DNA from 3 places in the Micromonospora sp. Utrum1 genome. Region 2 is predicted to be linked to each of the others. Evidence: riboswitches for the same ligand, from Rfam matches in the RefSeq annotation. Region 2 holds a riboswitch; each other region holds the start of a gene.

Region 1 (6,892 bases), 1.5 Mb from region 2:
GATCTTCATGTGTTGCTCCTGAGGGTGTGGAAGGGAGGTCACGCTTTCCGCAGGCCCGGGCCGGGCAGCACGGCCACCTCGTCGGGCGGGACGTCGTGCCCGGCGTCGCAGCGCAGTCGCACGTGCACGGCCGCCCCGCAGTCGCGGTGGGTCACCGTGACCGACGGGCCGGTGTCGTCGACGGCGTACGCGTCGCCCCACTGGCGCAGGGCGGCGAGCACCGGCAGCAGGTCCCGCCCCTTGGCGGTGAGCAGGTACTCGTCCCGGGTGCGCTGACCGGGCTCGCGGTAGGGCCGCCGCTCCAGCAGCCCGTCGGCGACCAGCTGCTTGAGGCGGGCGGCGGCCACCGGCTCGCTGACCCCGGCCCGGCGGGCGAAGTCGTCGAAGCGGCGGGTGCCGAAGGACGCCTCGCGCAGCAGGAGCAGCGCGGTCCGGTTGCCCACCACGTCGAGCGCCCGGGCAATCGAGCAGTTCGCGGTGGACCAGGCGTCGCGTTGCGCGAGGAAGTCCGTCATGCGGATGACGCTACCCCTCTGACTTAGGGAAACAAAAGTCAGCTATCTCACGCGGGGGCGCGCCGGCGAGCGGGAATAGCCCGTCTCAGACCTGGCCGGCGTAGAAGCCGTGCCGGGCCAGCGGCTCGACGATCACCCGCTCCTCCCACGACAGGTGCGACAGCAGGGTGTCGGTGAGGACGTCCACGGCCTTCTGCACCTCGGTGAAGTCGCCCGGGTTGCGGATCAGGTCGACCAGGGCCCGGTCCACGCCCTCCACCACGTCGTGGATCACCACGTGCTCCGCTTCCAGCCGGTCGAGCACGGGGCCGAGCCCCGGGTCCGCGCGCCGCAGGTGCGGGAAGATCGAGTTGTCCTCCAGCCCGTGGTGCTGGGTCACCGCCGTGCAGTACGCGGCGCAGTACGCCCCCAGCGTCCAGTTGTTCTGCCGCATGGTGAGCTGGTTGAGCACGGCCCGGGCGGCGCCGGCGGAGACCACCCCGCGTCGGACCTGTTCGAGCAGGTCACGAACCTGGGCCAGCTCCTGCCGCAGATGGTCGTGCACGTCGACGAGGTGCGCGCCGACGGCCTGGGCGTGCGGGGTGTAGACGTGGCCGTCCGGTGCCGGCGGGGCGGCCGGGCGGGTGGACTCGTCCCAGAGCCGGTGGTCGGTCAGCCGTACCCCGGGGTCGGGGGTGGGGGTGACCGCGAGCGCGGTGGCGCCGCCGGCCTCGACCGCCTCGCGCTGCTCCTCGGCGGCACCGGCCCGGGCGCCGGGCTCGGCGCGTTCGGCGCCGACCAGCTCCCGCACCGCGGGCGCGACCTCCTGGGCGAAGAGCTGGATCGTGGTCGGGTCGTCGGCGCCCAGGACGAACGTGGAGACGCCGTGGTCGAGGGCCAGCCCGGCCAGCTCCTCCACCCACTGCTCGGGGGGCCCGGCCAGGAAGCCGCTGGAGGAGCGGACGAACCGACCGTTGATGTTCAGCAGCCGGCGTACCGACCGGGGGTCCCGCCCCGCCGCCTCGGCGCTCTCGTCGATCACCGCGTTCATCGCCGGCAGCTCGGCCGGCCCGTTCGGCAGGTACGCCAGCGACGGCAGCCAGCCGTCCGCCGCGCGCCCCACCAGCCGCAGCATCCGGGGCTTGTACGCGCCGACCCAGATCTCCACCGGGTGCGCCGGGGCCGGCCCGCGCTTCGCCCCGACCACCCGGTAGTGCTCGCCCTCGACGCGGACCATCCCGCGCCGCTCGGTGTCCCACACCTCGCGGATCACTCGGATCGCCTCGTCGAGGGCGTCCACCGCCTGCCCGGCGCTGAGCCGTCGCCCGCCGACCGCCTCGATCGCCTCCCAGAACGCGCCGGCGCCGAGGCCCAGCTCCACCCGGCCACCGGTGAGCAGGTCCAGGCTGGCGACGCTCCGGGCCAGCACCACCGGTTGGCGCAGGGGCAGGTTCAGCACGTTGCCGGCCAGCCGGATGCGACTGGTCGCCGCGGCCAGGTAGGACATCAGCGTCCAGGTGTCCAGGAAACCCGGCTGGTAGGGGTGGTCCTGAAAGGTGACCAGGTCCAGGTTGACCTGCTCGCAGAGCTTGGCCAGGGCCACCACCTGTTCGAACCGGCCGGCGGTGGGTGTGACGAAGCCGCCGAAGGCCAGCTCGTGTCCGTAGTCGGTCATGCCGTCCCGCCGCCTCCTGCCGATCTTGCGCGAACCCTGCCCACGGTAGTCCGGCCCGGCGCCGGCCCGCCGGGCGGTTCCGGAACCGGCAAGGATTGTTCACAGTCGATGCCCACGGGCATAGGGTGCCGGTGAACGGCCTCAGCGTTCCTCCGGGAAGGAGCGACCCGTGATCCGTCACCACCGCCGCCACTGTCCCCTCGGTCTTGCCCTCCTGCTCGTCGCCGTCACCGCCCTGGCCGTGCCCGCGCCGGCCACCGCGGCCGGCCTGCCCTACCAGGACCCGACGCTGCCCGTCGCCACCCGCGTCGCCGACCTGCTCGCCCGGATGACCCTGGACGAGAAGCTCGGCCAGATGACGCAGGCCGAGCGGGGCTCGGTCACCGCGAGCGACCTCACCACCTACCGGCTCGGCTCGGTCCTCTCCGGCGGCGGCTCCGCGCCCACGCCGAACACCGCCGCGTCCTGGGCCGACATGTACGACGGCTTCCAGCGCGCGGCTCTCGCCACCCCGCTCGGCATCCCGATGATCTACGGCGTCGACGCCGTGCACGGGCACAACAACGTGTACGGCGCGACGATCTTCCCGCACAACATCGGCCTCGGCGCGACCCGCGACCCGGCGCTGGTGCAGCAGATCGGCCAGGCCGTCGCCGAGGAGATCACCGGCACCGGGGTGGACTGGAACTTCGCGCCCTGCCTCTGCGTCGCCCGCAACGACCGGTGGGGCCGCACCTACGAATCGTTCGGCGAGACTCCGGACCTGCCGTCGAACCTGTCCACTCTGATCACCGGCCTGCAGGGCAGCACCCTCGGCGGACCCACCTCGGTGCTCGCCACCGCCAAGCACTACATCGGCGACGGCGGCACCACCGGCGGCGACGACCAGGGAAACACCCAGCTCAGCGAGGCCGAACTGCGGGCCGTCCACCTGCCCCCGTTCCAGGCGGCCGTGCAGCGCGGGGTCGGCTCGGTGATGATCTCCTACAGCAGCTGGAACGGCGTGAAGCTGCACGGCCACCAGTACCTGATCACCACGGTCCTCAAGGGAGAGCTGGGCTTCTCTGGGTTCGTCGTCTCCGACTGGAACGGCATCGACCAGATCGACGGCGCCGCCGGCTTCACCGCGGCCGAGGTCAGCACGGCGATCAACGCCGGCATCGACATGGTGATGGTCCCCACGGCGTGGAAGACCTTCCTCAGCACGCTGCGCGCCGAGGTGCAGAACGGCCACGTGCCGATGAGCCGGATCGACGACGCCAACCGGCGCATCCTCACCAAGAAGTTCGAGCTGGGCCTCTTCGAGCGGCCGTACACCGACCGGAGCTGGACCCCGACGGTGGGCAACGCCGCGCACCGGGCCCTGGCCCGGCAGGCCGTCCGCCAGTCACAGGTGCTGCTGAAGAACAACGCCGGCGTCCTGCCGTTGGCCCGGGACAACAACAAGATCTTCGTGGCCGGCAAGAGCGCCGACAACATCGGCAACGCGAGCGGCGGCTGGACGATCTCTTGGCAGGGCTCGTCGGGCGCGATCACCCCCGGCACCACGATCCTGCAGGGCATCCGGGCCGCGGTGGGTCCGACCACGACGGTCACCTACAACCAGCGCGGCACCGGCATCGACGGCACCTACCGGGCCGCGATCGCCGTGGTCGGCGAGACACCGTACGCCGAGGGCCAGGGCGACCGCACCGGCAGCATGAGCCTGGACCGGGACGACCTGCGGACCATCGCGACGCTGCGGAACGCGGGCGTGCCGGTGATCGTGGTGCTGGTCTCCGGCCGGCCGATGGACATCTCGGCCGAGCTGCCCCGATGGGACGCGCTGCTGGCCGCCTGGCTCCCCGGCACCGAGGGCGGCGGCGTGGCCGACGTCCTCTTCGGGGGGTACGCGCCGACCGGAAAACTGCCCATGACCTGGATGAACTCGGTCAGTCAGCAGCCCATCAACGCCGGCGACGGGCAGGTCCCGCTCTTCCCGCAGGGCTACGGCCTGACCTACTGAGCCGCGACTCATAAGGCACTTTCGGACGGTGCGCAACTCGGACGGAGGGGCCTTCGCTCGGGCGGGTGAAGAACTTCACAAGAGGTGGGCGATGGGCGGAAACCCTTCCTAACGTCGTATCCGTTCGCGATCGCGGACACCACGGGCCGGTAACGCCTAATCCCGCCGCCGGCCCGGCGGTACCTGGACCTCGGGCGGGAGCGGGGGACCCACACGTTCCTCGGTGCACGACACCTCGGGGTGAAGCCGCCTCCGGCGGCCGGGCTCCTCGGCCCGAACCCGACAGCTCACCTCGTCGGCGTGGAGGAAACCCACATGGCAACTGAATACGTCGCCCGTCATCGACGGACCGCTCAACGGCGCACCGCCGTCGGCGCACTCGTCGTCGGCGCCGCCACCGGCGCGGCCGCCCTGCTCGGCCCGGCCGCTCCGGCCAGCGCCGCCGGCGTGAACTGGGACGCCGTCGCACAGTGCGAGTCCGGCGGCAACTGGCACATCAACACCGGCAACGGCTACTACGGCGGGCTCCAGTTCTCCCGCAGCACCTGGAACGGCTACGGCGGCCAGAAGTACGCCAGCCGGGCCGACCTGGCCAGCCGCAGCGAGCAGATCGCCATCGCCGAGAAGGTCCTCGACGGGCAGGGCATCGGCGCCTGGCCGGTCTGCGGCAAGAAGGGCGGCTCCACCAAGAAGTACGCCAGCAAGGACTCGGGCTCGACGAGGTCCACGAAGAAGGCCACCACGGAGCGGTCGTCGCGCGGCGACCGGCCGGCCACCCGCAGCGAGCGGCGCAGCGCGCCCAGCACCGGCGGCGCCGGCAGCTACCTGGTCCAGCCCGGGGACACCCTCTCCGAGATCGCCGACGCGAAGAACGTCGCCGGCGGTTGGCACGCTCTCTACGAGCGCAACAAGGGCGTGGTCGGCGGCGACCCCGGCCTGATCTTCCCGGGCCAGCGGCTGCGCCTGCGCTGAGACCCCACCGCACCACGAACGCCCGGCCGGGGTTCCCGGCCGGGCGTTCGGTTGCGTCGGGGCCGGTTGCTATCGTCACGATGCTCGGAAAGACGTGAAGAAAGCGCGGATATGACCAACGACCCGTTCTCCGCGGCCGCGAGCCTCGACGAGCTGCTGACCAGGACGCAACAGGCGCTGTCCGCGATGCGGTCCCGGGCCGCCGAGCACACCGACGGCGCGCCGGCCGAGCTGCTCCGGGCCGAGGGCGCCGCGGCCGGCGGCCGGGTCCGTGCCGTCGCCGTCCAGGGTGGCCGGCTGGAGTCCGTCACCGTCGACCCGGGGTTGGCCGGCGAGCCCGTGGAGACCCTCTGCGGGCATGTGGTGGCGGCCGTGAACGCCGCCCTCACCGAGCTGGACGCCCGGGTCAGCGCCTCGGCCCGGGCCGACGTGGACGCCCTCGCCGCGCGGCTCGGCGGCCTGCCGGAGCAGTCCGCCCGGGACATGGAGCGGTTCAGCCGGGCGATGGAGGGCGTCGCGGCCCGGATCCGCCGCGACGGCGCCGGTTCCCGCCCGGCCTGACGCCGCGCGGATCCGCAGTTCCCGGACCCGCTCCCAGCTACGGCGGAGACGACGAAGCGGCCGGCCGTCGGGAGGACGACGGCCGGCCGCTCCGGTGTGGTCAGCTCAGCGTGACCGCGGTGTCGTCGACGACGAAGGAGGTCTGCAGGGAGCTGTCCTCCACGCCGGTGAACGAGATGGTGGCGGTGGTGCCGGCCAGCGACGAGATGTCGAAGGACCGCTGCACGTAGCCGGTGGCCTTGTTGAGGTTGGAGTAGGTGGCCAGGGTGGTGCTGCCCGCCTTCACGGTCAGCTTGTCGTAGGCGGTGGTCGTGGTCGACTCCGCGCTGTCGATGTGCAGCCAGAAGCTCAACGTCGCCCGGCAGCCGGCCGGGATGGACACCGACTGGCTGAGGGTGTCGGTGTGCGTCGTGCCGTAGCCGTCGAGCCACGCCTTGTACGAGCCGCCGTGGGCCGCCTGGGCGGTGTCGTTCGTGATGACGCCCGCGCTGGCGGTCCAGCTCACGTTGCCGGACTCGAAGCCGGGGTTGGCCAGCTTCTGGCCGGTGCAGCTGCCCGACGGCGGGGTGGTCGTGGCGGTCGGCGTCGGGGTGCTGCCCGTGCAGGTCGCCTCACCGGTCTGCGCCGGCACGCTGATCGCGTTCCAGGCGGCCTTGACCGCGTTGAACTCGGTGCAGCTGGTCGGGTAGAGGTTCTTCGCCGCCTGCAGCGTCCAGACGCGGTACTTCAGGTACGAGGAGGACGAGGTCTTCAGCAGCATCGCGTTGTACATGATCTTCATGGCCTTCTGGATGCCCAGGCCGGTCACGCTGCTGCCGTTGCAGGTGGAGCTGGCGGGCTGGCCGTTGGTCGGGCTGCTGCCGTTGGCCAGCAGGTAGAACCAGTGGTTGCCCGGGCCCGCCGCGGCGTGCACCTCGGTGCTCGGGATGCTGCTGGAGTAGCAGTTCGGGTCGCCCAGCGCCGACGGGTTGTACATGTTGCGGATCGGGCCGCTGCCCACCAGGTTGACCTTCTCGCCGACCAGGAAGTCGGGAGCGTCGTAGCTGGACGGCTCGTTGGCGAACCACTCGGTGGCCGCGCCGAAGGTGTCGGCCACGAACTCCTGGGTGCCGGCGCCGGAGATGCCGCCCGGGGTGTGGTCGTCGATGCCGTGGCCGATCTCGTGGGCCACCACGTCGAGCGAGC
Region 2 (6,892 bases):
GGCTGGCCAGCCGACTCGGCGCCACCCTGGAGGGGTCGGCGGCCTGACTCAGCCGGCGCGTCCGGCGGGCACCGGTCGCCGGGCCGCCGGTCGGGCCGGCCGCAGCCGCCCCCACGGCTTGTACGTGGACAGCACCGTGACGACGAGCAGCAGCGTGCTGGAGACGGTCGGCGCGACCACCAGGTCGACGCGCAGGTGGGCGTCGGCCGCCCCGGCCAGCTCACCGAGGTGCCGGACCCGCGGGGTGAGCAGGAGCAGCACGAGCGTGAGCACCACCGTGGTGACGGCGAACTTCACCAGCACCCAGCGCCAGCGCAGCAGCCCCCACGGGGTGAGCAGCGCACTGGCCAGCCCGACCAGCCAGACCACCACGCTCAGCGGGGCGAACAGCCAGGTGACCAGGAGCGCGGCCGCCGGATAGACCACCTCGGGGTCGGCCCCGCGCAGCCCGGCCACGCCGAGGCTGAGCAGCACCAGGTCGGCGCCGAGCCAGCCCAGCGCGGTGACCAGGTGCAGGGTGAGCAGGGCCTTGCGTCCGGCGGGGGAGAGTCGTCTACTCATGCCCCCGATGCTCGGCCGCCGCGGGCGCTGCGTCGTGGGCCGCACGGCGACACCCGGCGTACGTCGTGGGGCGTAGGCCGGGTGTCGCCGGGGCGGAGCGGTCAGTACACCGACAGGTGCACGTGGTTGGTGTGGTCGCTGGACGGGTCGCCGTTGCCGCCGCTGTACGCCTTCCAGCCGCTGCTGGGCAGCCAGATCTGCTTGTACCAGATCACGTAGAGCACGGCGAGCGCGTCGGCGTTGCGGATGAAGTAGGCGGCCAGGTTGTTGCCGTACGTCTTGTCGCCACCGGTGGCCACGCCGCCGAAGCCGTCCTTCTGCGCGGCGAAGTCGCAGGCCCGCCCCTTCGGGTGCTCGCCCGAGCCGCTGGGCCGGTGGCAGGAGACGTACCGGGTGAAGCCGGCCGCCTTGGCCTGCTGGAGGGCGTGCAGCGTACGCGGGGTGATGCAGCCGTCGGCCGGCGTCGGGTCGTTGACGCTGCACGACTCCGGCGGCCAGGAGCCGTCGGCGTTGCGCGGGGCCGGCTTGGCGTTCGCCGACGAGGTGCCCTGGACGCTGCCGCCGCCGCTGCTCGACGCCCGCTTGTTCGCCACCTCCAGGGCGTGCTCGGCCTGCTGCTTGCGCTTGGCCATCACCGCGACCTGCTTGCGCTGCTCCTGGATCTCGCCGGTGAGCGCGTCCTGGGTGCGGGTGGCCTCGTCCCGGGTCTCGATCAGGTCGCGCAGCGCCCGGTCCTCGTGCGCCGCCACCTGCTCCAGCGCCGCGGCGCGGTCCATGAAGCCCTGCGGGCTGCTGCTGTCGAGCAGCGCCGCGGCCGTGCCCATCCGCCCGGCCCGGTACGCCACCCCGGCGATCTCGCCGACCTTGGCGTCCCGGACGGTCAACTCGGCGTTGACCGTCTTGAGCTGGGCGGTGAGCTGCTGCTGCCGGGTGACCGAGCGGTTCAGCGCGGTCCGCGCCTCCAGCCAGCCCTTGCTGGCCGCGTCGAGTTGGGCGCGCAGCGCCGGCGTGCCGCCCTCGTCGTCGCCGGGTGCGGCGGCGAGCAGACCGGTCGGGGGAGCCGCCGAGGCGGGGGAGACCGGCGCGGTCACGACGCCGAGGGCGAGCGTCGCGACGAGCAGGGCCGCCAACCGGGCGACCGTCCGTCGTACAGGTGCCACTGGGGGCATTCACGTGTCCTTCCGTCAACCGCCGACCGGGTTAGCTGACGGGTTCGGGACGGAAGATCCCTACCGCTGACGCGGATGCACCCCACGAACGTGGTTCCCCGGCTCGCCCTGCGGGCGATTAGGCGACGGCCACCGCAGGCGCCGGTGGGCGCCGCCCGGCGGAGGCCGCGACCGAGCCTACCGGCGCTGGCCCGGGACGGCTCCGCTGGTGGGAGCAGGTGTCCCGGTCAAAACCGGCATAAGCGCACAATAGCCACTTGGATTTAAGATTGTCCTAATTACCACTCGACCGCGCCGCAGGCCCCGGGCGACGCTCCGGGTTCGATCTGCAACGTGGCGTGGTCGATCGAGAAGTCCTCGCGCAGCGCGGCCCGGGCGGCGGCCAGCACCTCGCCGACCTCGGCGCCCGGGGCCATGGTGAGGTGCGCCGAGGCCACCTCCATGCCCGAGGTGAGCGTCCAGACGTGCAGGTCGTGCACCTCGGCGACGCCGGGCACCGCGGCCAGCCGGTCGTGCACCGCGGTCACCTGGAGGTGTTCCGGGGCGGCCTGCACCAGGATGCGGACCGCGGCCCGGCCGAGCCGCCAGGTGCGGGGCAGGATGAACAGCCCGATCGCCACGGCGACCAGCGGGTCGGCCCACCACCAGTCGGTGACCGCGATGACCACGGCGGCGCCGATCACCCCGAGCGAGCCGAGCAGGTCGCCCAGCACCTCCAGGTACGCCCCGCGCAGGTTGATGCTCTCCTCCGCGCCGGGGCGCAGCAGCGCGAACGCGGCGATGTTGGCGAGCAGGCCGAGCACCGCCACGGCGAGCATCGGCCCGGCGAGCACCTCCGGCGGCTCGCCGAACCGGCGTACCGCCTCGACCAGGACGTAGACGGCCACGGCGCCGAGCAGCACCGCGTTGGCCAGCGCGGCCAGCACCTCGAGGCGGTAGAGCCCGAAGGTGCGCTGCGGGTCGGTGTCGGCGTGCCGGGTGGCGGTGATCGCGGCGAGGGCCATGCCGATGCCGAGGACGTCGGTGAACATGTGGCCGGCGTCGGAGAGCAGGGCCAGCGAGCCGGTGGCGAACGCGGCCACCGCCTCGACCACCATCAGGACGGTGAGCAGCGCGAAGGCGCCCCAGAGTCGACCCCGGTGGCGGTGCGCGGCGTTGACCACCGCGCCGCTGTGGTCATGACCTGCGCCCACGCCCACACCCTCTCGTCCGTCGCACCGGCCGGGCTCAATCTATGCTCACATCGCTATATGTGCAAGTGAACGCCGGGGCGGGAACCGTCGTCAGACGACCGGGTCGAGCGTGGTCAGGCGCTGGGTGGCCCGGGAGAGCGCCACGTAGAGGGTGCGGACGCCCGACCCCGGATCGGCACGGATCTCGCTCGGTGCGACCAGCACCACCCCGTCGTACTCCATGCCCTTGGCCTGAAGGCTGGTCACCACCTGGAGCCGGCCACCGAGATCGCCCAGCCAGCCGGCCACCTCGTCGCGGCGTGGCACCGGCGTGATCACCCCCACCGTGCCCTCGACCTCGGCCAGCAGCGTGCGGGCCGCCGCCGCGGTGGCGGCCGGCAGTTCGACGGCGGGCACGGTCAGCTCGACCGGCGCCACGCCGGTGGAGCGGACCGCGGTGGGCAGCGCGAGCTCCGGGTGGACGCGGTGGATCTCCGCGGCCGCCACCGCGAAGATCTCCGCCGAGTTGCGGTAGTTCGTGGTCAGCTCGTAGCGGTACCGGCGGCGCCGGCCCAGCGCCTGGTCCCGGGCCCGGGCGAGCTCCTGCGGGTCGCCGGTCCAGGCCGTCTGCGCCGGGTCGCCCACCACCGTCCAGGAGGCCAACCGGCCGCGCCGGCCGATCATCCGCCACTGCATCGGCGAGACGTCCTGCGACTCGTCGACCACCACGTGGGCGTAGTCCCGGTAGTCCTCCGGGCGCTCCCGGGCCGCCGCCCGGGCGGCCCGCTGCCGGTCGGCGAGCGTGCTCAGCTCGCGGACGCCGCCGGCCAGCTGGAACGGGTCCCGCTTCGGCTTCGCCCGCTGCACCGGCCGGCCGAGCAGCGCGTCCAGCTCGTCCACCAGCGCCACGTCGGCGATCGTCAGCCCCTCGGCGTCCAGGCTCCGGTACGCGCCCGTCAGCAGCCGGATCTCCGCGCCGGAGAGGACGCCGCCGGCGTACCGGCGCAGCCGCTCCGGACGGGCCAGCCAGGCCAGCACGTGACGCGGGTGCAGCCGGGGCCACCAGGCCTTGAGGAAGTCGCGGAACTCCGGCCGCTCGATGATCTCGTCCTCGAACGCGGGCTGCTCCGGCAGCCGGCCGATCCGCAGCGCGCGGGCCTGCGCCCAGAGCGCGGCGAGGACCGCGTCGAAGGCGGCCCGGCGCACCTCGTTGCGGCGCGCGCCGCGGGACAGCGTCCGATCCCGGATCGCGTCCAGCTCGGCGCGCTCCAGCCGGAGCAGCTCGCCCCGGTAGAGCAGGCGCAGCTCGGCGGGGGAGTCGGGCACCGCGTCCCGGACCGCGCGCTCCAGCACCCGGCGCATCCGCAGCGACCCCTTGACCGCCGCCACCTCGGGCGGATCGGTGCGGGTCACGGACAGGCCGGGGAAGAGCGAGCCGAGTGAGTGCAGGGTGGCCGTCTCCTCGCCGAGCGAGGGGAGCACCGAGGCGATGTACTGGACGAACACGCTCGACGGGCCGACCACCAGGATGCCGCCGCCGGCGTACCGGGCCCGGTCGGAGTAGAGCAGGTACGCGGCCCGGTGCAGGGCCACCGCCGTCTTGCCGGTGCCCGGGCCGCCGGAGACGATCGTGACGCTGTTGCCGGGGGAGCGGATCGCCTCGTCCTGCTCCCGCTGGATGGTGGCCACGATGTCCCGCATGCCCCGGCCGGTGGCCCGGGACAGGGTGGCCAGCAGCGCGCCGTCGCCGACCACCGCCATCTCCGGCGGCGCCGACTCCGGGTCCAGCAGGTCGTCCTCGATCCGGGTGACCTGCTCCGCCGACGACTGGATCGTGCGCCGCCGCACCACACCGCGCGGCTCCGCCGGGGTGGCCTGGTAGAACGCGGCGGCGGCCGGCGCGCGCCAGTCCACCACGAGGGTCTCGGCGTTCTCCCCGCGCACGCCGAGCCGCCCCACGTGCAGCACCTGCCCGGTGCGCAGGTCCAGCCGGCCGAAGACCAGCCCCTCGTGCTCCGCGTCCAGCACGTGCCGGCGCTGCGCCGCGTGGAAGACCATCGCGTCCCGCTCGACCAGCGCGCCGAAGTTGCCGACCCGGGCCAGCCGGTAGCCCTCCCGCTCGGCGTCGGCGGCCGACCGACGCAGTTCGGCCAGCCGGGCGTACACCCGGTCGAGATGCCGCTGTTCGACGGCGATCTCCCGTTCCAGGGTGGTCTGGTCGCTCAATGCGGGGGCTCCTGTGGTCAGACGGCGGGCTGAATGAGGGTACGGGCCGCCCGCCCCGCCATTGTCGGGGCCATGCCGCTGCCGCCTGCCCGCCGGTGCGGGTTGCCCGTTATCCGGGCGTTCCCACCCGCTCCCCGGACGTTCCCGCGTCCCGCCCCGTGAGCACCTGGTGCAGCACCCCGGCCACGGCGGTGTTCACCTCGTCGGGGCGCTCCATCATCAGCATGTGGCCGGCGCCCGGGCAGACGGTCAGTTCGGTGGTGGGCAGCGCCGCGGCGATCGACTCGGCGCAGGGCGGCGGGGTGAGCCGGTCCCGGTCGCCGACCAGCGCGGCGGCCGGCAGCCGGCCCAGGGCCGCGAGGGTGTCCAGCCGGTGCTGGGCCCCGATCGAGGCGCGGAACCCGCCGATCGAGCGCAGCGAGGCGTGCGCCACCGCCGAGGTGACCAGCCGGATGTCGGCCGGTTCGCAGCGGTCGCCGAAGAGCATCCAGCGGATGCTCGGGCGCAGCGCGCGCAGCAGCGCGTGCGGCGGGCGCCAGGCGCCGCAGCGGGCCAGCACCCCGGCCCCGGTGGTCTCGGCGAGCCGGATCAGCCGGGCGATCCGGGGGGAGAGCCCGTAGGCGGTGTGGGTGTGCCCCTCGGCGGTGGTCGAGACGAAGACCAGGCCGGCGGTGCGAGCGGCGAAGTGGTCGGGGTGGCGGTGGGCGTACTCCATCACGGTCATCCCGCCCATCGAGTGCCCGACCAGCACGATCTTCCCGGACGGGACGATTTGGTCGACCACCGCGGCCAGGTCGTCGCCGAGCTGGGCCACGGTGGCCGTGCGCAGCGCCATGCAGCTCGACCGGCCGTGCCCGCGGGCGTCGTAGGTCACCACCCGGACCCGGTCGCCGAAGCGGGCGCGCAGGTCGGCGAGCTGGCGGTGCCAGCTGCGCCCGTCCAGCGTCCAGCCGTGCAGCAGGATCACGGTGACCTCGGCGTCGACCGGCCCGGTCGCCGCCACGTGCAGGCGTACGCCGTCAGGAAGCCGCACCTCCAGGTGCTGGGGCATGGGTCCACCTCCCCCGGGCCGACCGGTGTCTGCACCGGAGTGACCCGGCGGTGACACCGGCGTACCCGTCATGACAGCACGGCAACCGGGGTGGTGAGAAGATTCCCAACCGGCTTCGCGACGTCGGGTCGGTGGCCAGGCTGTAGGCATGCCGCCCGCCCCCGCCGCCCGGACGCCCCGGGCCGCCCTGGCCGAGCTGCTCGCCGGCAACCGCCGCTTCGTCAGCGGGCAGCCGGTGCACGGCCACGACGTCACGGCCGCCGCGGCGGTGGCCTCCGGCGATCAGCAGCCGTACGCGGTGGTGCTGGGCTGCATCGACTCGCGGGTGCCGCTGGAGGCGATCTTCGACCAGACGTTCGGCTCGATCTGCGTGATCCGTACCGGCGCGCACGTCCTCGACCGGGCGGTCTGCGGCTCCATCGAGTACGTGGTGGGGCAGCTCGGCGTGCGGCTGGTGATGGTGCTCGGGCACGAGCGCTGCGGCGCGGTGGGCTCGGCGGTCGAGGCCCTGCGCACCGGGCGGCGGCCCGGCGGCGCGCTGGGCTACGTGGTGGACCGGATCGCTCCGGCGGTGTACGAGGTCGGCGCGGACGATCCGGACGCCCACCGGCTCGCCATCCGCCGGCACGTCCGGCGCACGGTCGGCACCCTGCGCGCCGACGACCTGCTGGCCCGCCCGGTGGCGGCCGGGGAGGTCGCCGTGGTCGGCGCCC
Region 3 (6,892 bases), 1.7 Mb from region 2:
TCGTGCCGTCCGGCAGCGTCCGCTTGCCATCCTCCAGCTTGTCGTGGGTACGGTTCAACGCCCACATACCATTGGCGAAATGCGGGTAGAGGTGGCAGTGGAAGATCACGTCACCGAACGTCGCCGGCTTGTTATCATGCGATGAACCGGCGCCGCCCTCAGGAATGAGCGCGTAGTGCGCGCCCGGCGAGACGGCCTGCACGTCCAGGATGTTGGTAACGCCGATGTGGTGGGTCGGCTTGCTCACCGCGGCGAGCCCACCTTCGTCCTTCGGGTCGAACGGCCACCGATTGACGTGCCAGTGGAAGGTGTGCGTCTCCCGCTCGGCCGCGTGCAGCAGCCGGATCTGCATCGGCTCGCCGCGGTAGTTGGCGAAGACCAGGTCACCGCCACCCGGGTCGCCGTACGCCCAGGAGGACAGGGCGGTCTCCTCGCCGTGACACTCCTTGGCGTCGAATCCCTGCGCATTGCGAGTCGCCGCCGGGCAGCCGACCTCTTCGCGGTTGAACGCGGGCTCCGCCCGGTAGTTGAAGGCGAACCACTCCAGCTTGACCGGTACTTCGCCCTGCACCAGGGCGTCCGCGTCCCCGCCGGAGAGGCCGGGCAGGGTGCCCTGCTTCAGCTTGGTGAGATCGGCGGCCGTCGGGTCGACGCACTCCCCGTTGGCCCGGTCCTCCGCCACCCCGTCCTGCCCGTTCCGGCAGAACCGGGTGAGGATGCCGGAAGCTGCCTCCACCTCGTCGTGCATGAAAATCACGTGCTCCCGGTGGTCCGGTGCGCCGGGCTCCGGGTCCTTGATGACAGCGCGGGTCCCGGAGGCGAGCGGCTCGCCGGTGCGGGCATCCACCCAACTGGTGCCGGGCTTCTCTACCACGATCGCGCCGAAGGCCCCGAACGAGTGCGACCCGATGGTGTTGCCCGCGCCGGTCTCGACGGAGGTGAGGTCGGCGCCGTCGTTGAAGTGGAACTCCCCCTCGACGGCCGCCGAGTACCGGTAGGTGGCGGTGGCGCCGCGGGCTACGGTCGAATCGGGGTTGAGTCCCGCCGCCGTGCCGTCGGAGCCCTTGGGGTCGAAAACCAGACCCTCCATGTGGATGGACGCCGGCGGCGCAGCCTCTGGGTCGAAGTCGTTGTGCGGCAGGGTCCGGGCCGGGGCGAATCGCCGCGGCTCCGGCGTCACGGTGCCGGGAGCCGCCAACTGCTCGCCGGGTAGCAGGAAGATGGAATCGTTCCGGACGAACGGCGGCGCTTCTTCGTGGAGCCGGTTGGTGAACCGGATCGTCACGCAGTCTCCCCGGTGCGCCCGTAGCACCAGGGGTTCGATTAGGTCCGCCTGGTCATTGGGGTCGGCGGCCTTGGCGAAGTTGGCCCGGACGGTGGCGATGTTCTCGTCGAGGACATACATGCGCCCCTCGGGGACGACGTCGCCAAAGCGGTTGAGGAAGATCGGAATGTTGATCAGTGAGACGTCGAAGCTGCGTGCCGGCGCCCCTGATAAACACGGATTGCCCGGCTCGGTAGCCTTTGCTGGCAGGTCGGCAGCCATGGAGCTGGACATCGCCCATACCGCTCCACCCGTCAGCGCCAGCCATGCGCCGGCCAGCAGGCCTCCGGCCACATACGTCCAGCGGCGTCTGCTCTTCGTCCGGATGAACACGGTCATCGCCACCACGCCCAGCAGGGCGAGTGGGACCACCTCCACTATTCCTGTACGCACCGTGTCTCCCCTCGTCGACGGTGTCGTTCATGTCGATCGCGGGCGAGCAGGTTCGCCAGGTGTCGAAGATGATCCCCCGTGATCTATCGACAGATGGGAATCTACCGTTCTCAATCATCTCTGTAAAGAACCTGCGACGTACGGTGACGAGGGGAAGCCTTTTGCCGTAGAACGGCGGCAAGGGTTCCCGGTAGAACCGGGAACCCTTGCTCGATCGCCGACAGTGGGGTGCTCAGGACGTCTGCGCGGCCGGCAGGATCTGCACGTCGTCCAGGTTCACGAACATCACCCGATGGCCGAACTGGATCTGCACGTACCGGTTCTCGCCGCGGACGACGGTCCGGTCACCCGGTGCCGAACCGTCGAACGAGACCGCCTGGTAGTACTCGCCCGGGAGGACGTCGCCGACCGCGTACCGCTGGCCCGCCGGGAAGGTGTACTGCAACGGCGAGATGGTCTGGTACGGGATGGTGGCCGGGTAGGCGGCCTTCTCGGGGTAGGCCCGCCCGTACACCGGGATGGTGGCCTTGCCCGGCTTGGGCGTCACCACGAAGCCCGCCGACCACTTGGCCGTGGGCGCCGAGGCCGGGTTGTAGAACCAGGCCTTCTGACCGAGGTACCAGATAGCGGTCCAGTCGCCCTGGACGCCCGCGAGGGCATAGGTCTGGCCGGCCGAGGCACGGGCGCCGTGATCCTTGATGTACATGGTGTTCGGCGTGCCGTTCGGCCGCAGGCCCAGGTCGTTGACCAGCGGGGCGGTCGCGCTCGGGGCGGTGCGCAGGATGACCGAGGAGGAGCCGCGCAACGGGCAGGGCTCGGCCGTCGGGGGTACCGGACCAGGTGGCAACGGGGGCTGCTGGTTGCAGCCGTAGAAGGCGGGCTGGTTCGACGCGAAGTCCGGGTCGATGGTAACCAGACCGGTGTGCGGCGTGCCGGTGCCCTGGAAGGGCGCCTTCAGCAGGTTGAAGTAGTGCGACCAGTCCCAGTACGGACCCGGGTCCCAGTGCATGCCGGCGACGTTCCCGGCGGTGATGCCCGGAACGTTGTCGTGACCGAGGATGTGCTGCCGGTCCAGCGGGATCTGGAAGCGCAGAGCCAGGTGGCGCACCAGCTTGGCCGAGGCCCGGTACATCGCCTCGGTGTACCAGGTGCCGCGCCCGGCGAAGCCCTCGTGCTCAATGCCGATGGACTTCGTGTTGACGTACCAGTTGCCGGCCTGCCAACCGACGTCCTTGGCCTTGATGTGCTGGGCCACGTATCCGTCCACCGAACGCAGCGTGTAGTGCCAGCCCAGGTAGGTCACATCCTGGACCTGGCCCACACTGGGGCCGAAGTAGCCCTCGGTGTCGTGGATGATGATGTACTCGAGCTTCTGCTGTGCCGGCCGGTTGCCGATGTCGTGGTTGCCGTAGTCCCAGGTTTGGGTCTTAGGGATGTAGTACTCCGCGTACGGTGCGGGGATCCACTCGCAGGCGAGGCGGACCGGGCACTCCAGGCCGTCCGGCCGCTCGGCGCGGCGCAGCCCCAGCTTGTGCAGCCCGGACTGGTCCGGCGTCACCGCGGTGGCGGCGAGGGTCACCCGCTGGCCGTCGTCGGTGGTCCGGGCCGCGCCGAGGCCGAGCTGGTCGTAGACCTCGTCGGCGAAGGCCGCCGCCGCGTCCTCGGTGTCCGCGCCGGAGTAGCGGGCCACCGCGCCGTACCAGGCCGCCGGGTCGCTGCCGGCGCCGACCGGCGCACCCAGCTCCTTCTGGTACGAGGCAAGCAGTGCCGCCCCGCCCCGGATGTTCGCGGCCGCGTCGGTCCGCAACGTCTCCTCGGTGAGGCCGGTGAGCGCCGCGGCGGCGTCGAGCGTCTGCAGGGACGCCTGCGGCAGCACGTCCTCCGCCGGTGCGGCCGCGATGGCCGGGTCGAGGGTGAGCGGGCGCGAGTCGTCGCCCCGCGGGTCCTCGTTCTCGTCCACGTGGCCGCTGGCCGGGGTCGCGAGGACCTGCTGGGCGTCGGTGAGGTGCATCGGGCCGTAGCCGCCGCTGGTGCTCGGCTGGCCCGGGTGGGTGTCCCAGCGCGACTCCAGGTACGACACGCCGAGCAGGACGCTCTGCGGCACGCCGTACTCCGCCGCGGCGGCGGCGTACTGCTCCTGGCGGTCGGTGGTCGGTTGGGCGGTGAGCGGTTCGGCGGCCACCGGGCCGGTCGCCACCAGGGCCGTGGCCGCCGCGACGGCGGCTGCCAGCAGCATCCGTCTGCCCGACGGCGGGGGTGAGAGGTGCATCGAACCTCCAGACAGGGATGGGGGTCACTGCGTCCTCACCCTCGCCCCACGCACCCTCCGGGTCAATACCTTTCCAGCGGGTAATCTTGTGTGAAGAAAACCTTCATCCACGATCGGGGCGACATACGGAGTGTCACGGCGTCTCGGGTTGCGGATCGGTAACGGCCATCTCTACTCTGGTCAATCGTCGGCCGACTGTTTCACCGACCAACCCGGGTGGTGACGGTCCGACACCGCCGAGTCGCCTTCGGGCGAGCCGGGGACCCAGGTAACTGGGGTGAATCCGCAGCCACTGCGGTAGGGCGGCTCCCTTCCCGCCCGAACCCGTCAGCTAACTCGGTAGGCGGGCACGAAGAAGGAGTACGGAAGCCCGGTGGCACACCATGCCCCGCGGCCACCGTCAAGCCGGTCGGTCGACCGGTCGACGGCTGTGCCGCGTTCCCGCTGGTCCCGCTTCACCACCGCCCTCGCCGCCCTGGCCGGCACCGCCGTCGTCCTGACCGGCGGCGCCACGGCGGCCCATGCCGAACCGTCGGTCACCGAGATCGAGCGCCAGATCGACCAGGACTGGAACAAGCTCGAACCGATCATCGAACAGGTCAACGCCACCCGCGAGCAGCTCGCCGTCAAGCGCAAGCAGGCCGCCGCGCTCGGCAAGCAGATCGCCCCGCTCCAGGCCCGGGTGGACGCCGCCCTCGGTCAGGTGGGCGGGCTCGCCGCCGACGCCTACAAGGGCGACAACAACCTCTCCACCGTCAACGCCCTGCTGGGCAGCCGGTCGCCGAGTGAGCTGGTGGACGGCCTCGCACTGCTCGACCGCTACGCGAACCGCCAGCAGGAGCAGGTGCGGACCGTCGCCGAGCTGCGCGACCAGTTGGCCGCCAAGAAGCGGCCGCTGGACGAGATGATCAGCGACCTGGCCCGTACCGAGGCCCAGCTCGCGGCGAAGAAGAAGCAGATCGACGCCGAGATCGTCAAGCTCCAGAAGCTCCGTCTCAAGGTCTACGGCAACGGCGGCGGCGGTCCGCTGCGCCCCGCGCCCTGTCCCGCCGGCTACCCCGGTGGTCCGGCCGGCGTCGCGGTCAAGTTCGCCTGCGCCCAGATCGGCAAGATCTATGTCTGGGGCGCCGCCGGCCCCGACCACTACGACTGCTCCGGGCTCACCATGGCGGCCTGGGCCAAGGCCGGCGTCTCGCTGCCGCACAACGCCCGGCAGCAGCACGACGTGACCAGGCGGGTGAGCCGGAGCGAGCTGCGCGCAGGTGACCTCGTCTTCTACTACAGCGACCTGCACCACGTCGGCATGTACGTCGGTGACGGCTGGGTGGTGCACGCCTCCCAGTCCGGCAAGCCGATCACGATGAAGCGCGTCGACGACGGCCAGATCAACAGCTACGGCCGCCCGGGCTGACCGGTCCGCAGGGGCTCCCGCGTCGCGGGGGCCCCTGCGCCGTCACGGCGTCCGGCTCCGTCAGCGAGTCGGCCAGGTGCGCCAGTTCTGCCAGGACCGGCTCGGGGTCGGCCCGCGCTGCCCCTGGTAGCGCGACCCGTAGACCGCCGAGCCGTACGGGTGCTCGGCCGGCGAGGAGAGCCGGAAGATGCAGAGCTGACCGATCTTCATGCCCGGCCAGAGGGTGATCGGCAGGTTCGCCACGTTGGACAGCTCCAGCGTGACGTGACCCGAGAAACCCGGGTCGATGAAGCCGGCCGTGGAGTGGGTGAGCAGGCCGAGCCGGCCCAGGCTGGACTTGCCCTCCAGGCGCCCGGCGAGCTGGTCGCCCAGCGAGATCACCTCGAGCGTGGAGGCGAGCACGAACTCGCCGGGGTGCAGCACGAACGGCTGGCCCTCGGGCACCTCCACCATCGAGGTGAGGTCGTCCTGCTGCACGGCCGGGTCGATGTGCGTGTAGAGATGGTTGTTGAAGACCCGGAACAGCCGGTCCAGACGTACGTCGATGCTGGACGGTTGCACCAGCGTGGGCTCGAAGGGCTCCAGCGCGAGCGTGCCCGCCTTGATCTCGGAGACCAGGTCGCGGTCGGAGAGCAGCATCGGAACACCATAGCGACCGGTACGGGTGACCTGCGTGTCGGACTACATCTTCGTACACCTGTTCGATAGAATGTCCGCATGGCTTCCTGGTCCGAATTCGCCGCCGACGAGCCCCGACTCGCCGACGAGATCCGCCTCCTGTTGCAGCAGTACGGGCCGGGTTTCGGCTACCTCGCCACGGTCCGCGCCGACGGCGGCCCGCGAGTGCACCCGGTCTCCCCGGTCATCACCGACGACGGGCTGTGGTGCTTCGTCATCGACTCGCCCAAGCGTCGCGACCTCGAACGCGACGGCCGCTACGCGCTGCACTCCTTCCCGCCGGAGGAGAGCGACGACGAGGCCTACCTGGCCGGCCGGGCCCACCCGGTGACCGACCCGGCGACCGTGGCGCGGCTGGCCCGGATCGGCCGGGCCGCGCCCCAGGGCGACTGGCGGCTGTTCGAGTTCACCGTCGACGTGGCGATGCTGACGCGGCGCGACCAGGTGGTTCGCCCCGGCGGCGGCCGGCCGGAGGTGCGGGTCTGGCTCGACCCGCGGGCGACCACCCCGGTCCGGTGCGACCCCCTGGCCTCGGAAGGTCGGCGTGGCCGGCACGGCTTCGACACCCGCCGCCCCGCGGCCTGAGCCCTACTCAGAAAGCTGGTGCCGGCCCCGTCCGAGGACGGGACCGGCACCAGCTTGTGGTGCGCGACGGTCAGGCCGCGCGGTAGGCGTTCCACGCGGTCAGCATGCGGCTCGCCTGACCAGGGGTGAACTGGTACATGCACGAGTCGTAGGTGTAGTCCATGAAGTTGGTGATCGGGTCCAGGCCCGCCGTGGTGCAGGTGTCCCGACCGGTCGGGCACTCGAAGGCCGG

The links. Region 2 has a riboswitch for cyclic di-AMP ahead of AC0OLQ_RS28340 (coiled-coil domain-containing protein). Riboswitches for the same ligand answer to the same signal wherever they lie in the genome.
Region 1: it holds a riboswitch for cyclic di-AMP, as region 2 does, so the genes downstream of both, AC0OLQ_RS21190 (transglycosylase family protein) here and AC0OLQ_RS28340 (coiled-coil domain-containing protein) in region 2, are expected to answer to the same signal.
Region 3: it holds a riboswitch for cyclic di-AMP, as region 2 does, so the genes downstream of both, AC0OLQ_RS01505 (C40 family peptidase) here and AC0OLQ_RS28340 (coiled-coil domain-containing protein) in region 2, are expected to answer to the same signal.

What each region holds. Positions count from the first base shown of each region.
Region 1 covers NZ_CM170071.1:4,506,300-4,513,191, reverse strand. The annotation lists gene AC0OLQ_RS21210 (SDR family oxidoreductase) at 1-9, opposite strand, end outside; gene AC0OLQ_RS21205 (winged helix-turn-helix transcriptional regulator) at 39-515, opposite strand; gene AC0OLQ_RS21200 (LLM class flavin-dependent oxidoreductase) at 601-2,169, opposite strand; gene AC0OLQ_RS21195 (glycoside hydrolase family 3 protein) at 2,339-4,174, shown strand; cyclic di-AMP (ydaO/yuaA leader) riboswitch at 4,318-4,490, shown strand; gene AC0OLQ_RS21190 (transglycosylase family protein) at 4,490-5,146, shown strand; gene AC0OLQ_RS21185 (YbaB/EbfC family nucleoid-associated protein) at 5,258-5,707, shown strand; gene AC0OLQ_RS21180 (M4 family metallopeptidase) at 5,808-6,892, opposite strand, start outside.
Region 2 covers NZ_CM170071.1:6,042,443-6,049,334, reverse strand. The annotation lists gene AC0OLQ_RS28350 (SRPBCC family protein) at 1-47, shown strand, start outside; gene AC0OLQ_RS28345 (hypothetical protein) at 49-561, opposite strand; gene AC0OLQ_RS28340 (coiled-coil domain-containing protein) at 663-1,730, opposite strand; cyclic di-AMP (ydaO/yuaA leader) riboswitch at 1,736-1,865, opposite strand; gene AC0OLQ_RS28335 (cation diffusion facilitator family transporter) at 2,009-2,923, opposite strand; gene AC0OLQ_RS28330 (HelD family protein) at 3,014-5,128, opposite strand; gene AC0OLQ_RS28325 (alpha/beta fold hydrolase) at 5,238-6,179, opposite strand; gene AC0OLQ_RS28320 (carbonic anhydrase) at 6,328-6,892, shown strand, end outside.
Region 3 covers NZ_CM170071.1:314,445-321,336, forward strand. The annotation lists gene AC0OLQ_RS01495 (hypothetical protein) at 1-1,663, opposite strand, end outside; gene AC0OLQ_RS01500 (N-acetylmuramoyl-L-alanine amidase) at 1,950-3,986, opposite strand; cyclic di-AMP (ydaO/yuaA leader) riboswitch at 4,211-4,348, shown strand; gene AC0OLQ_RS01505 (C40 family peptidase) at 4,417-5,397, shown strand; gene dcd (dCTP deaminase) at 5,458-6,036, opposite strand; gene AC0OLQ_RS01515 (pyridoxamine 5'-phosphate oxidase family protein) at 6,115-6,660, shown strand; gene AC0OLQ_RS01520 (zinc metalloprotease) at 6,731-6,892, opposite strand, start outside.